Regions from separate parts of the Cupriavidus sp. PB-02 genome, predicted to be linked through region 1. Evidence: predicted binding sites of a transcription regulator. Region 1 holds the regulator's gene; the other holds the start of a gene.
What was found. Region 1 encodes FNR, which switches genes on or off when oxygen is low (the NO sensors DNR and NnrR bind a similar motif). Its sites were predicted from a motif close to TTGATNNNNATCAA; they were not measured.
Positions count from the first base shown of each region.

Region 2: ubiU (ubiquinone anaerobic biosynthesis protein UbiU) is a predicted target of FNR. The motif match lies at 2,514-2,527, and genes of this name have one in related genera.

Region 1 covers NZ_CM177694.1:2,813,043-2,818,205, reverse strand. Annotated here, with positions in the region: gene ccoG (cytochrome c oxidase accessory protein CcoG) at 1-792, shown strand, start outside; gene AC10V3_RS13200 (FixH family protein) at 855-1,064, shown strand; gene AC10V3_RS13195 (hypothetical protein) at 1,061-1,306, shown strand; gene fnr (fumarate/nitrate reduction transcriptional regulator Fnr) at 1,355-2,080, opposite strand; gene AC10V3_RS13185 (sulfite exporter TauE/SafE family protein) at 2,158-2,916, shown strand; gene scpB (SMC-Scp complex subunit ScpB) at 3,472-4,431, shown strand; gene rluB (23S rRNA pseudouridine(2605) synthase RluB) at 4,437-5,163, shown strand, end outside.
Region 2 covers NZ_CM177695.1:2,696,045-2,701,207, reverse strand. Annotated here, with positions in the region: gene AC10V3_RS33030 (hypothetical protein) at 1-459, shown strand, start outside; gene AC10V3_RS33025 (Crp/Fnr family transcriptional regulator) at 452-1,144, shown strand; gene AC10V3_RS33020 (NAD(P)H-dependent flavin oxidoreductase) at 1,241-2,416, opposite strand; gene ubiU (ubiquinone anaerobic biosynthesis protein UbiU) at 2,704-3,750, shown strand; gene AC10V3_RS33010 (U32 family peptidase) at 3,807-4,736, shown strand; gene ubiT (ubiquinone anaerobic biosynthesis accessory factor UbiT) at 4,733-5,163, shown strand, end outside.

The DNA.
Region 1 (5,163 bases):
GTGTGCAAGTACATGTGCCCGTATGCGCGCTTCCAGAGCGTGATGGTGGACCGCGACACCTATGTCGTCACCTACGACGTTGGCCGCGGCGAGCCGCGCGGCAGTCGTTCGCGCAAGACCGACCACTACAAGGCGGGCCTGGGCGATTGCGTCAACTGCAGCATCTGCGTGCAGGTGTGCCCGACCGGGATCGATATCCGCGACGGCCTGCAGTACGAGTGCATCGGCTGCGGCGCCTGCATCGACGCCTGCAACCAGGTCATGGACAAGATGGACTATCCGCGCGGCCTGATCCGGTACACCTCGGAAGACGCGATGCGCAAGGGCCTGTCCGCGGCGGCGTCGCGCAAGCGGCTGCTGCGTCCGCGCGTGATCATCTATTCGGTGATCTGGATTGCGTTGATGGCGGGCTTCGTGGCCTCGATTGCGCTGCGCACGCCGCTGAAGGTGGACATCATCCGCGACCGCGGCGCGCTGGGCCGCGAAGTGGAAGGGCGCTGGATCGAGAACGTCTATCGGCTGCAGCTGATCAACACGACCGAAGGACCGATGCGCATCAGCGTGCGCGCCGACAGCGACGAGCTGAAGAACCTGACGGTTGAATACGACAAGCAGGCCGAAGCGCTGGCGCCGACCTCCAACCGGCTGTTGCCGATCCGCATCCGCGTTCCGATTGAGAACGCGGCGCAGGGTACGCACAAGATCAGCGTGACGGTCACGAGCGAAGGCACGGAGCGGGGGAGTGCCGAAATCCGGCAATCCACCAGTTTTATCGTGCCGCGCGATTTGTAAAGCTAGGATGGTGTGGCGCGGTTATGGATCCGCGCCGCACCGCTGCAGATAAGGGGGGCAAGATGAATCGGCAAGGCAATCCGTGGTGGAAGGAACCGTGGCCGTGGCTGTTGATGAGCGGCCCGCTGGTGGCGATGGTGGCGTGTGGCGTGACCATCTGGCTCGCGTCCTCGCATCCTGACCTGCCGGTGCAGGGGGCAACGCGGCATGGACTGGTGGTCGAGAAGGTCGGAGCCGCGCCGCGCAAGGCTGCCGCAGCGAGGCAACCATGAGGCTGCGCTGGCTGATGTGGGTACTGTGGCCCGGGTTCCTGATGGCGGGCTTTGCAACCGCGACGGTCTTTTCGGTCGTGGATCCGGGCGACCTGAAGTTCTTCGGCCACCCGGTCGACGCGTCACGCGAGTCGGTCTATACGATCGGCTTCCTGTTGGCGTGGGCGTTCTGCGCGCTGTCCAGCGGGCTCACGCTCTACACCATGCCGACCCGGCTCAGCGATACCGACGAACTTGAATGACGTTTGAAATTGCCATCGCCGGTGCGGCGATGGCAGTGCGATGCGCGCTCAGCAGGAGCGGCTGTAGAGTTGCTTGATGCCGGCGATGTCCACCAGCTTGACGTGGCGCTGGCGAATCTGGATCAGGCCCGCTTCGGCAAAGCGGGAGAACAGGCGGCTGACGGTTTCGAGCTTCAGGCCCAGGTAGCTGCCGATCTCTTCGCGGCTCATGCGCATGACGAATTCGGAGGCCGAATAACCGCGCGCCGACAGGCGCTCGGACAGGTTGATCAGGAAGGCGGCCAGCCGTTCCTCGGCGCGCATTGAGCCCAGCGTCACGAGCATCAGCTGGTCGTGCGTGATCTCCTTGCCCATCAGGCGCAGGAACTGGTGCTGCAGCGACGGCAGCCCGGCGGACAAGGTCTGCAGTTCGTTCATGCGCACCACGCAGACTTCGGTATCTTCCAGCGCCGTGGCATCCGATGCGTGCTGCATTTCACCCAGCCCGTCGAGGCCGACGATTTCGCCGGGGAGGTGGAAGCCGGTAATCTGCGAACGGCCGTCTTCGGTGGTGACGTGCGTCTTCAGCGTACCGAAGCGGATGGCATAGACAGCGGTGAGCGGATCGCCCATGCGGTACAGGGTCTCGCCTTTATGAACGCGAATGCGTTCCTGCACCAGCGTGTCCATCTTGGCAAGATCTTGCTGGGACATGCCTACCGGAAGGCACAGTTGCCCCATCGCGCATGTGGAGCAACGGGGCGACATCTCGGTAATGGGAATGGAGGTGAGCAATTGGAACCTGCAAGAATGGCTGCGAGGGCACGACCCCAACATTTTACCGTGCGATGTGATGCGGCAGGGAGTCAGAATTGACATTTGGTGTGCTTATTAGCGTTTTTCTGCTGGCCCTGCTTGGCGGGGTGCATTGTGCCGCCATGTGTGGCGGCCTTGCCCTCGCGGTGGAACAGCGGCGCGACGCCATCGCGACGGTGAACTTCGTGAAAAACCGGACCGCGTGGTTCGGTGAGTTGCTGGCAATGCACATCGGCAGGATCTCGACCTATATGCTGCTGGGTGCGTTGTTGGGCGCGGTCGGTGCCACCGCATGGAAGCAGGACTACCTGCCGGTGCAGCGCTGGCTGTTCGGTGCGGGCAGCGCCATGCTGCTGTGGTCGGGCTGGCGGCTGCTTCAGGGCAATGCGTTCACCCTGGCCTGGCTCGAGCGCTTGGCGGCATGCGCCACCGCTACGGTGGCTGGCCAGCTGGGCCGCCTGGCCGGCGGCATGCCGGCATTCGTGCGGGCCCGTGGCGGGCTGGCGCGGCGCTATGGGGTGGGGCTGGCCTGGGGCCTGGTGCCGTGCGGCATGGTCTATGGCGCGCTGACGCTGGCACTGCTGGCGGGCAACGCCGGCTCGGGGGCGCTGGTGATGGGCGTGTTCGGGCTGGGCACGCTGCCCAACCTGCTGGTGCTGTCCGGCCTGTCGGGCTACCTGCGCACGCTGTCCAGGCGGCGTGGCATACGCCTGGGGGCTGGGGTCGCGGTGATGGCGTTCGGCGGGCTGGGCATCGCCCGAGCGGTGCTGCTGCCACATTCCCTGGCCGGGCAGGGTTTCTGCCTGGTGTTCTGAGGCGCCGCCGCCGCATGGCGCAACGGATGATGGTTGCAGGCTGGGGCGGGAATGCCATACAATCGCCTGCATTGCGGTATCGCGCGGCGCGATGTGGCGAGCAGCGCCAGGCGGCCTTCATATCAGAAGGCGCGCTCAGGGGCTACGGGAAGCGGAAGGTTTTCGAGGCCCGGCCCGTCCCGCGGTCCATCCGGTTCAAAAGATCTGGCTCAAAAGTCCGGCTGGCACCGCGGTGTTGGAGATGCCGGCCTTGCTCCCGATATCCGTTTTTTCTTGCGTCCGAGGCGTTCAGTTCGCCGACAGCATCGTCCGTTGAGTGCGGGCGCGCGACGCAAGGGGTTCGCTGACCGGCCCAAGACGGCCTGCGAACGATCTCCTGCCGGACCGACCCGGCATTCGATGCAAAGAAAGGGAAGTGCACGGCTTGGATGCGGCAGGCATCCGGGTTAGCTGCGCAATGAGATGGCGATGGCATTCGGCATCGCTGTATCCAAAATCTCCGGTGCCCCGGATCCGTCCGGGAGCAGGTGCAAAGACAGGCTGCACACCATCAACATGAATACCCAAGAGGCGAAGATCGTCCTCGAGACGGCGCTGATCTGCGCGCAGGAGCCCTTGCGCGTCAATGATCTGCGACGGCTGTTTGACGATGACGTCGGTGCGGACACGATCCGCGTGCTGCTCGACGAGCTGCGCCAGGACTGGCGCCAGCGCGGTGTGGAACTGGTGGCCCTGGCGAGCGGTTGGCGTTTCCAGAGCCGCCCGGAAATGCGTGAATACCTTGATCGCCTCAATCCGGAAAAACCGCCAAAGTATTCGCGTGCGGTGATGGAAACGCTGGCGATCATTGCCTACCGGCAGCCGGTGACCCGCGGCGATATCGAAGAGATCCGCGGGGTGACCGTCAGCACGGAAGTGATCAAGAAGCTGGAAGACCGCAGCTGGATCGAGGTCATCGGCCACCGCGACGTGCCGGGCCGGCCGGCGCTGTACGCGACCACCAAGGCGTTCCTGGACGATCTCGGCCTGCGTACGCTGGATGAACTGCCGCCGCTGGAAGACGCCCAGGCGCAGGCCCAGGCTGCCCTGCTGGAACAGCAGGCCATCGATTTCGAGGAGCTGGCCGCGATCAAGCCAGTCAGCGCCGACGAGGAGGCGTTTGCCGATCCTGTGGCGGTTCCGGCGCCCGCCGCGGAACAGCAAGCTGCCGAGCTGCAACCGCCCGTGGCGCAGGGCGTTGCAGGCCAGCCGGAAGGGCTGGCGGCCGAGGCTGGCGAGATGGTAGCGCCGGTCGCCGGTGAGAGCACCGAGAGCACCGAACGAACCGAGGGCGCCGAAACCGCCAATGGTTTCGACGTCCAGCCGCGACAGCAGGCCAGCGAAGGCGCTGACCCCGTGGATGACCTTATCGAACCTGCCGAGGCCGAACCCAATCCGGACGGGGCGCGCAGCGAACTGCCAGAAGACGGTACGCCGCCGCACCCGAGCGAGCACGACGAGCGCGTGCCGAACTGAACAACATGCAACATCCGATAGTGAATACCTTGTCTGATTCCGTAGAGCAAGACGCCCGCCATGCGGGTGCATCCGCCGATACCGGCGCCGCAGAACCCGGATCGGGCAGCGAAGCCGCGCCCCGCCGCAAGGGGCTGCGCCGCGGGCTGAGGAACCTGGTGGCATCTCGCCGCCAGGCAGCGCAGGATCGCGATGCCGGCCGCGCCGAAGGTGCCGAGGCACCGGTGCAGGGCGAGGCCGGCGAGGCAGCCGCCGCGTCTGCGGCGGCGCCTGCGGGCGGACGCGGTGGCCAGCGTGGCCGCGGCAAGCGCAAGACGGGTCAGGGCGAGGGTGGCCAGGGCAGCCAGGGTGGGCACGCCTCGACCACCAAGGCCGAGAAAATCGACCGCGCCGCCAAGGGCGAAGGCGCCGACAAGCCCGAGCAGGCCGGCCGCAAGCGCAAGCCGGGCCAGCAGCGCGCCGGCAAGGGCGCTGCGCCCGCCGAAGTGCAGGGCGCCGGCGCCCGCCAGCAGGGCCGCCGCAAGGACGGCGCCAAGCCGCAGGCGCAGCGCAAGGGGCAAGGCCAGGCCCAGCCCGGCGCGGACAAGGGTGCGGCGAACAGCGAAGACCTGTTCCGCTTCGTGATCTCCGAGCAGTACGACAAGGACGACACCGTCATTCCGCGCACCAAGGCCAAGCCGGTGCGCGAGCTGTCGGCCGAGGACGACGCCCCCAAGCTGCACAAGGTGCTGG
Region 2 (5,163 bases), on a different replicon from region 1:
AGCATGCTGGGTGCGGCCCTGCTGGCGGGAGTCGCCGTCGCCATGCCCGGCGTGGACCTGCCGCTGGCATGGTGGGCCGGCACCATGGCGCTGGTCGGCGCGGGCGTGCTCCCGGTCACGGCCATGCTCGGCAAGATCGTGCCGTTCCTGGCCTGGCTGCACCTGCGCCGGCTGCTGCCGCCGCGCGCGCGCGTGCCGGCCATGCAGGCCATCATTGCGCCGGCGCGGCAACAGCGCCAGGCCTGGCTGTTGCTGGCGGCTTACCTGTTGCTGCTGGCGGTGCCGCTGGCGCCGGCGTGGCTGGCGCGTGCCGGCGGCGTGTTGCTGGCGGCCGCCAATGCGTGGCTGGGCTGGCAGCTGCTGGGCGCGTTGCGCTGCATGCGCCAGATGCGCAAGCGCGGCGGCCTGCCGCCGCGCCATGTGGGCGTGGGTGCCGAAGGAGGTCATCACCATGATTGAAGCCGTAAGCCTGGACGCGTTGCCGCTGTTCCGCGGCGTCGATGAAGCGGTACTGGCGCAGCTGCGCGCCGCCGCCACACTGCGCTGCCTGCGCAAGGGCGAATACCTATTCCGCTGCGGCGAGCCGTGCGAAGGCCTGTTTATCGTGATGGAGGGGCTGGTCAAGCTGGCCCTGCTGTCGCCCTCCGGCGAAGAGCCGACCGGCGAGCGCGCCATCGAAGTCTTCGGTCCCGGCTCGGTGTTCGGCGAAGACCTGTTGTTTCTCGGGGTGCCACGCCGCATGGCCTGCCAGGCGCAGGCGCGCACCGTGGTGCTGCATATCGGCAAGGCGGCGCTGTGGCACGCGCTGATGCAGGAGCCGCTGCTTGCCGCACAGCTGCTGCGCAACCTGTCCGGGCGGCTGCACGGACTGATGCGCGATATCGAAGCCGTCAGCCTGCAGAGCGCGCTGCAGCGCGTGGCGGGTTTCCTGCGCGAGCAGGCCTTTGCCACGCGCCGCACCTGGCTGGCGTGCACGCAACGCGTGATCGCCTCCAAGCTCGGCATCACGCCGGAAACGCTGTCGCGCGTGATGCATCGCTTCTGCGCGGAGCGGCTGGTCCGCATCGAGCGCGGCAAGATCTACCTGCTCGATCCGGAGGGGCTGGCGCGGCAGGCGGGTGGGCCGGAACTGGCCGCGGCCTGAGCGCAAAAAAAGACGAGGAAGAACAGATGAAGCGTGCCGCGCCGCAAGGCGGGGCACGCGGGATTGCGCGCCGGGTTGCGCGCCGGGTTGCGCGCGTCAAGCCTGCGCGGCCGGCGCCAGCGCTGCGGGCTTTTCCCCGGTCAGCAGGTAGTGCATCAGCTCGGCCACCGGCCGGATCGCCTCCCCGAACGGTAGCGCACCGCGGCCGCGGAAGAACAACCCCCGCTCCACATCGCCGCGCACCGCCTGCGCCAGCTTGAGGTCGATGCAGAACTGGCCGATGCGGGCGATGCCGTCGCGCAGCCCGCAGGTCTGCAGGCAGTCGAAGCCCTCCAGGCATTCGCGCACCTTGGCGCGGCGCTGCAGCCGTGCCTCGCTCGACAGGTAGCGCGCCAGCCACGGCGTCAGCACCGCGCGCGCAGGCAGGCCGGCCACGCTGGTGAACTCGCGCAGCGTCTCCGGCCGCGCAGTGGCCAGCACCTGCTTGAAGGCCGGATGCGCATCGCATTCCTCGGTGACGGCAAAGGCGGTGCCAAGCTGGACCGCGGCTGCGCCCTCGTTCAGCCAGTGGCGCACCTTGGCGTGGCTGTCGATGCCGCCGGCCAGGATCAGCGGAATGCTGTCCCACGCCAGCCCGAGCGTTTGGAACAACTCGCGGCACTCGGCCAGCACGCGCGAGAAGGAGAAGCGCGGCTCGGACAGGTCCTGGATGGTGGCCGCACCGAGGTGGCCGCCGGCATGCGCCGGGTGTTCGATCACGATGGCATCGGGCAGGCGGCCCTTTTTCATCCAGCGGCGCAGCACCAGGCCGATGCCGCGCGACTCTGACAGGATCGGGATCAGCGCCACCTTGGGGTGGCCGGCGGTCAGCTCGGGCAGGTCCAGCGGCAGGCCGGCGCCCATGACGATGGCATCGGCGCCGCTTTCGCACGACTGGCGCACCAGTGCGGCATGCGAGCCCACCGCCTTCATCACGTTGACCGCGATCAGGCCACGGCCTTCGGACAGCCTGCGCGCGGCGCGGATCTCGCGGTCGAGGGCCTCCAGGTTGGCGGCCTCGATGCTGGCCTTGTCGCGGGTGCAGCGCGGGCCGCTGGTGCGTTCGACCAGGTCGGGATGGTGGTGGCGCAGGTCGATGCTGGCAATGGTGCCAACGCCGTTCTCGCGCGCGACCGTGCCGGCCAGCCGGTGCGCGGAGATGCCGATGCCCATGCCGCCCTGCACGATGGGCAACAGGCGGCGGCCGGCCAGCTTGAGCCAGTGTTCATTCATTAACGCTCTCCGGAAAGGTGGTGCGCGCGGGGCCGGCATGCGGCCTGGCGCGATGGGGGTGATTGCGGAAGCGTGGCACAGCGCCAGGGGTCCGCGTTTGCCGCAGGTCAAGCGCACGGGCGTGCCCTGCCATCGGCCTACGCCGACCGGCATAGGTCCGCGTGCGCCGTGTGCGCGTTGGTGCCGCGCGTTGGTGCCGGTTTGCGCGCGATCAAGCCCCTGTCGCGAACGCTTGGCTAGCATCGGCCGCTGTCCTGCCTCCTGCGCCATCGTCGGCGCCATCACCCATGACACCTGCTTCCCCAGCCTTGCCCGACGGCGCAACCGCGCCGCGCCGGCCCCAGCTGGTCGCGCCCGCCGGTTCGCTCGCTGCGCTGCGCATGGCGCTGCAGCACGGCGCCGACGCGGTCTACCTGGGCCTGCGCGACGCCACCAACGCACGCAATTTCGGCGGCCTGAACTTCACCGAGGCCGACATCCGCACCGGCGTTGCCGAAGCCCATGCGCGCGGCGCCGAAGTGCTGTTCGCCATCAACACCTTTGCGCAGATGGGCGCAGTGCCGCAGTGGCACCGCGCCGTGGACGCGGCCGCGGACCTTGGCGCCGACGCGGTCATCATGGCCGACGCCGGCCTGATGGGTTATGCCTGCGAGCGCCATCCCGGGCTGCGCCTGCACCTGTCGGTGCAGGGCTCGGCCACGCACGCCGATGCCATCGAGCTGATGCGCGAGCGCTTCAATATCCGCCGCGTGGTGCTGCCGCGGGTGCTGTCGCTGGCGCAGATCGGCAAGCTGGCGCGCCAGACCAGCGTGGAGCTGGAGGTGTTCGGCTTTGGCAGCCTGTGCGTGATGGCGGAGGGGCGCTGCCTGCTGTCGTCCTACGCCACCGGGGATTCGCCCAACAACAAGGGTGTCTGCTCACCCGCGCACGCGGTGCGCTGGACTGAGCAGGACGGCACCATGCACGCGCGGCTGTCGGGCATCCTGATCGACAGCTACGCGCCAGGCGAGCCCGCCGGCTATCCGACGCTGTGCAAGGGGCGCTTCGACGTCGAGAGCGAGCGCGGCTACGTGCTGGAAGAGCCGACCAGCCTCAACGCGCTGTCGCTGCTGCCGTCGCTGATCGACATGGGCATTGCCGCGATCAAGATCGAAGGCCGCCAGCGCAGCCCGCGCTATGTGGGCGACGTGGTCGGCGTGCTGCGCGCGGCCATCGACGCCGCCTGTGCCGACCCGGCACGCTTTGCGCCGCGCCAGGAATGGCAGAGCACGCTCGGCCGCCATGCCGAGGGCGACCAGGTGACGCAGGGCGCCTACGACCGGCCGTGGCGGTGATGCCGATGGAACCGATTTGCGTTGATATGGCCATGCCGGCCACGATGGAGTTTCCCATGCCCGACACCGACACCGACACCGACACCGACACCGCGTTGCCGGACTTCGGCATCGCGCTGGGCCCGCTGCTGTACTACTGGCCGCGCGAGCAAGTGCTGCAGTTCTACGCCGCCGTCGCCGATGCGCCGGTGCAGCGCGTCTACCTCGGCGAAACGGTCTGCACCCGCCGCCATGAACTGCGCCATGCCGACTGGCTGGCGCTCGCGCAGATGCTGCGCGACGCCGGCAAGGAGGTGGTGCTGTCCACCCCGGTGCTGGTGGAGTCCGACACCGATATCGCCTGGATGCGCCGCGCCTGCGCGCAGCACGACTACCTGGTCGAGGCCAACGACCTGGGCGCGGTGCGCAGCATGGGTGGGCGGCCCTTTGTCGGCGGCCCGCACCTGAACGCCTATCACGCCGATACGCTGGCGTGGCTGGCAAGCCTGGGCGCGGTGGGCTGCGTCGCGCCGGTGGAGATGGACGGCCGTACGCTTGGCGCGCTGGCCGCGGCCCGGCCCGAGGGCATGCGTGTCGAAGCCCTGGTCTGGGGCCGCATGCCGCTGGCCTTCTCGGCGCGGTGCTTCACCGCGCGCCACCATCGGCTGCGCAAGGACAGCTGCGAGTTCCGCTGCATGGACTACCCCGACGGCCTGGTGGCCGCCACCGGCGAAGGGCAGGCATTCTTCACGCTCAACGGCGTGCAGACGCAGAGCGCCACCTGCCTGGACCTGTGCGGCGAGGCGCTGGCCATGGCCGCGATGGGCGTGCAGATGCTGCGCGTCAGCCCGCATTCGACCGGCACGCTGGAGGTGGTGCGGCAGCTTGCCGCGATCCGTGCCGGCGTGCAGGCGCCTGCCCCCAGTGGCATCGTCCCGGCCGGCGCGCAGCCCTGCAATGGCTACTGGCATGGCAGCGCCGGCATCGCCTGGGAGGCGCGGGCATGAACGCATTGCACAAGGTGATGGCCGGCGTGCATCGGCGCATGCCCGCGCGGGCGCGCGCGCTGCCGCTGGTGGCGGCGCTGGAATTGGCGCGCCGTGCCGGCTGGCTGGAGCCGCCCGCGGCGCTGGACGGGCATGCCTTCCTGCTGACGGTGCAGGACCTTGGCCTGGAGGTGCCGTTCCGTTGCGAAGGCGGGCGCTTCCATACGGCCGCGGCCGAAGGACCGGCGCCCGCGCTGACGCTGCGCGCCTGCGCGGTGGACTACCTGCGGCTGCTGGGCGGCGAGGCGGATACCGATACGCTGTTTTTCCAGCGCAAGCTGGTGATCAGCGGCGATACGGCGCTGGGGCTGGAGGTCAAGTACTGGCTCGATGCCGCGCCGCGGCCGGCGTGGGTCAGCCGGGCGGCGGCGCGCCTGGTGGCATTGCA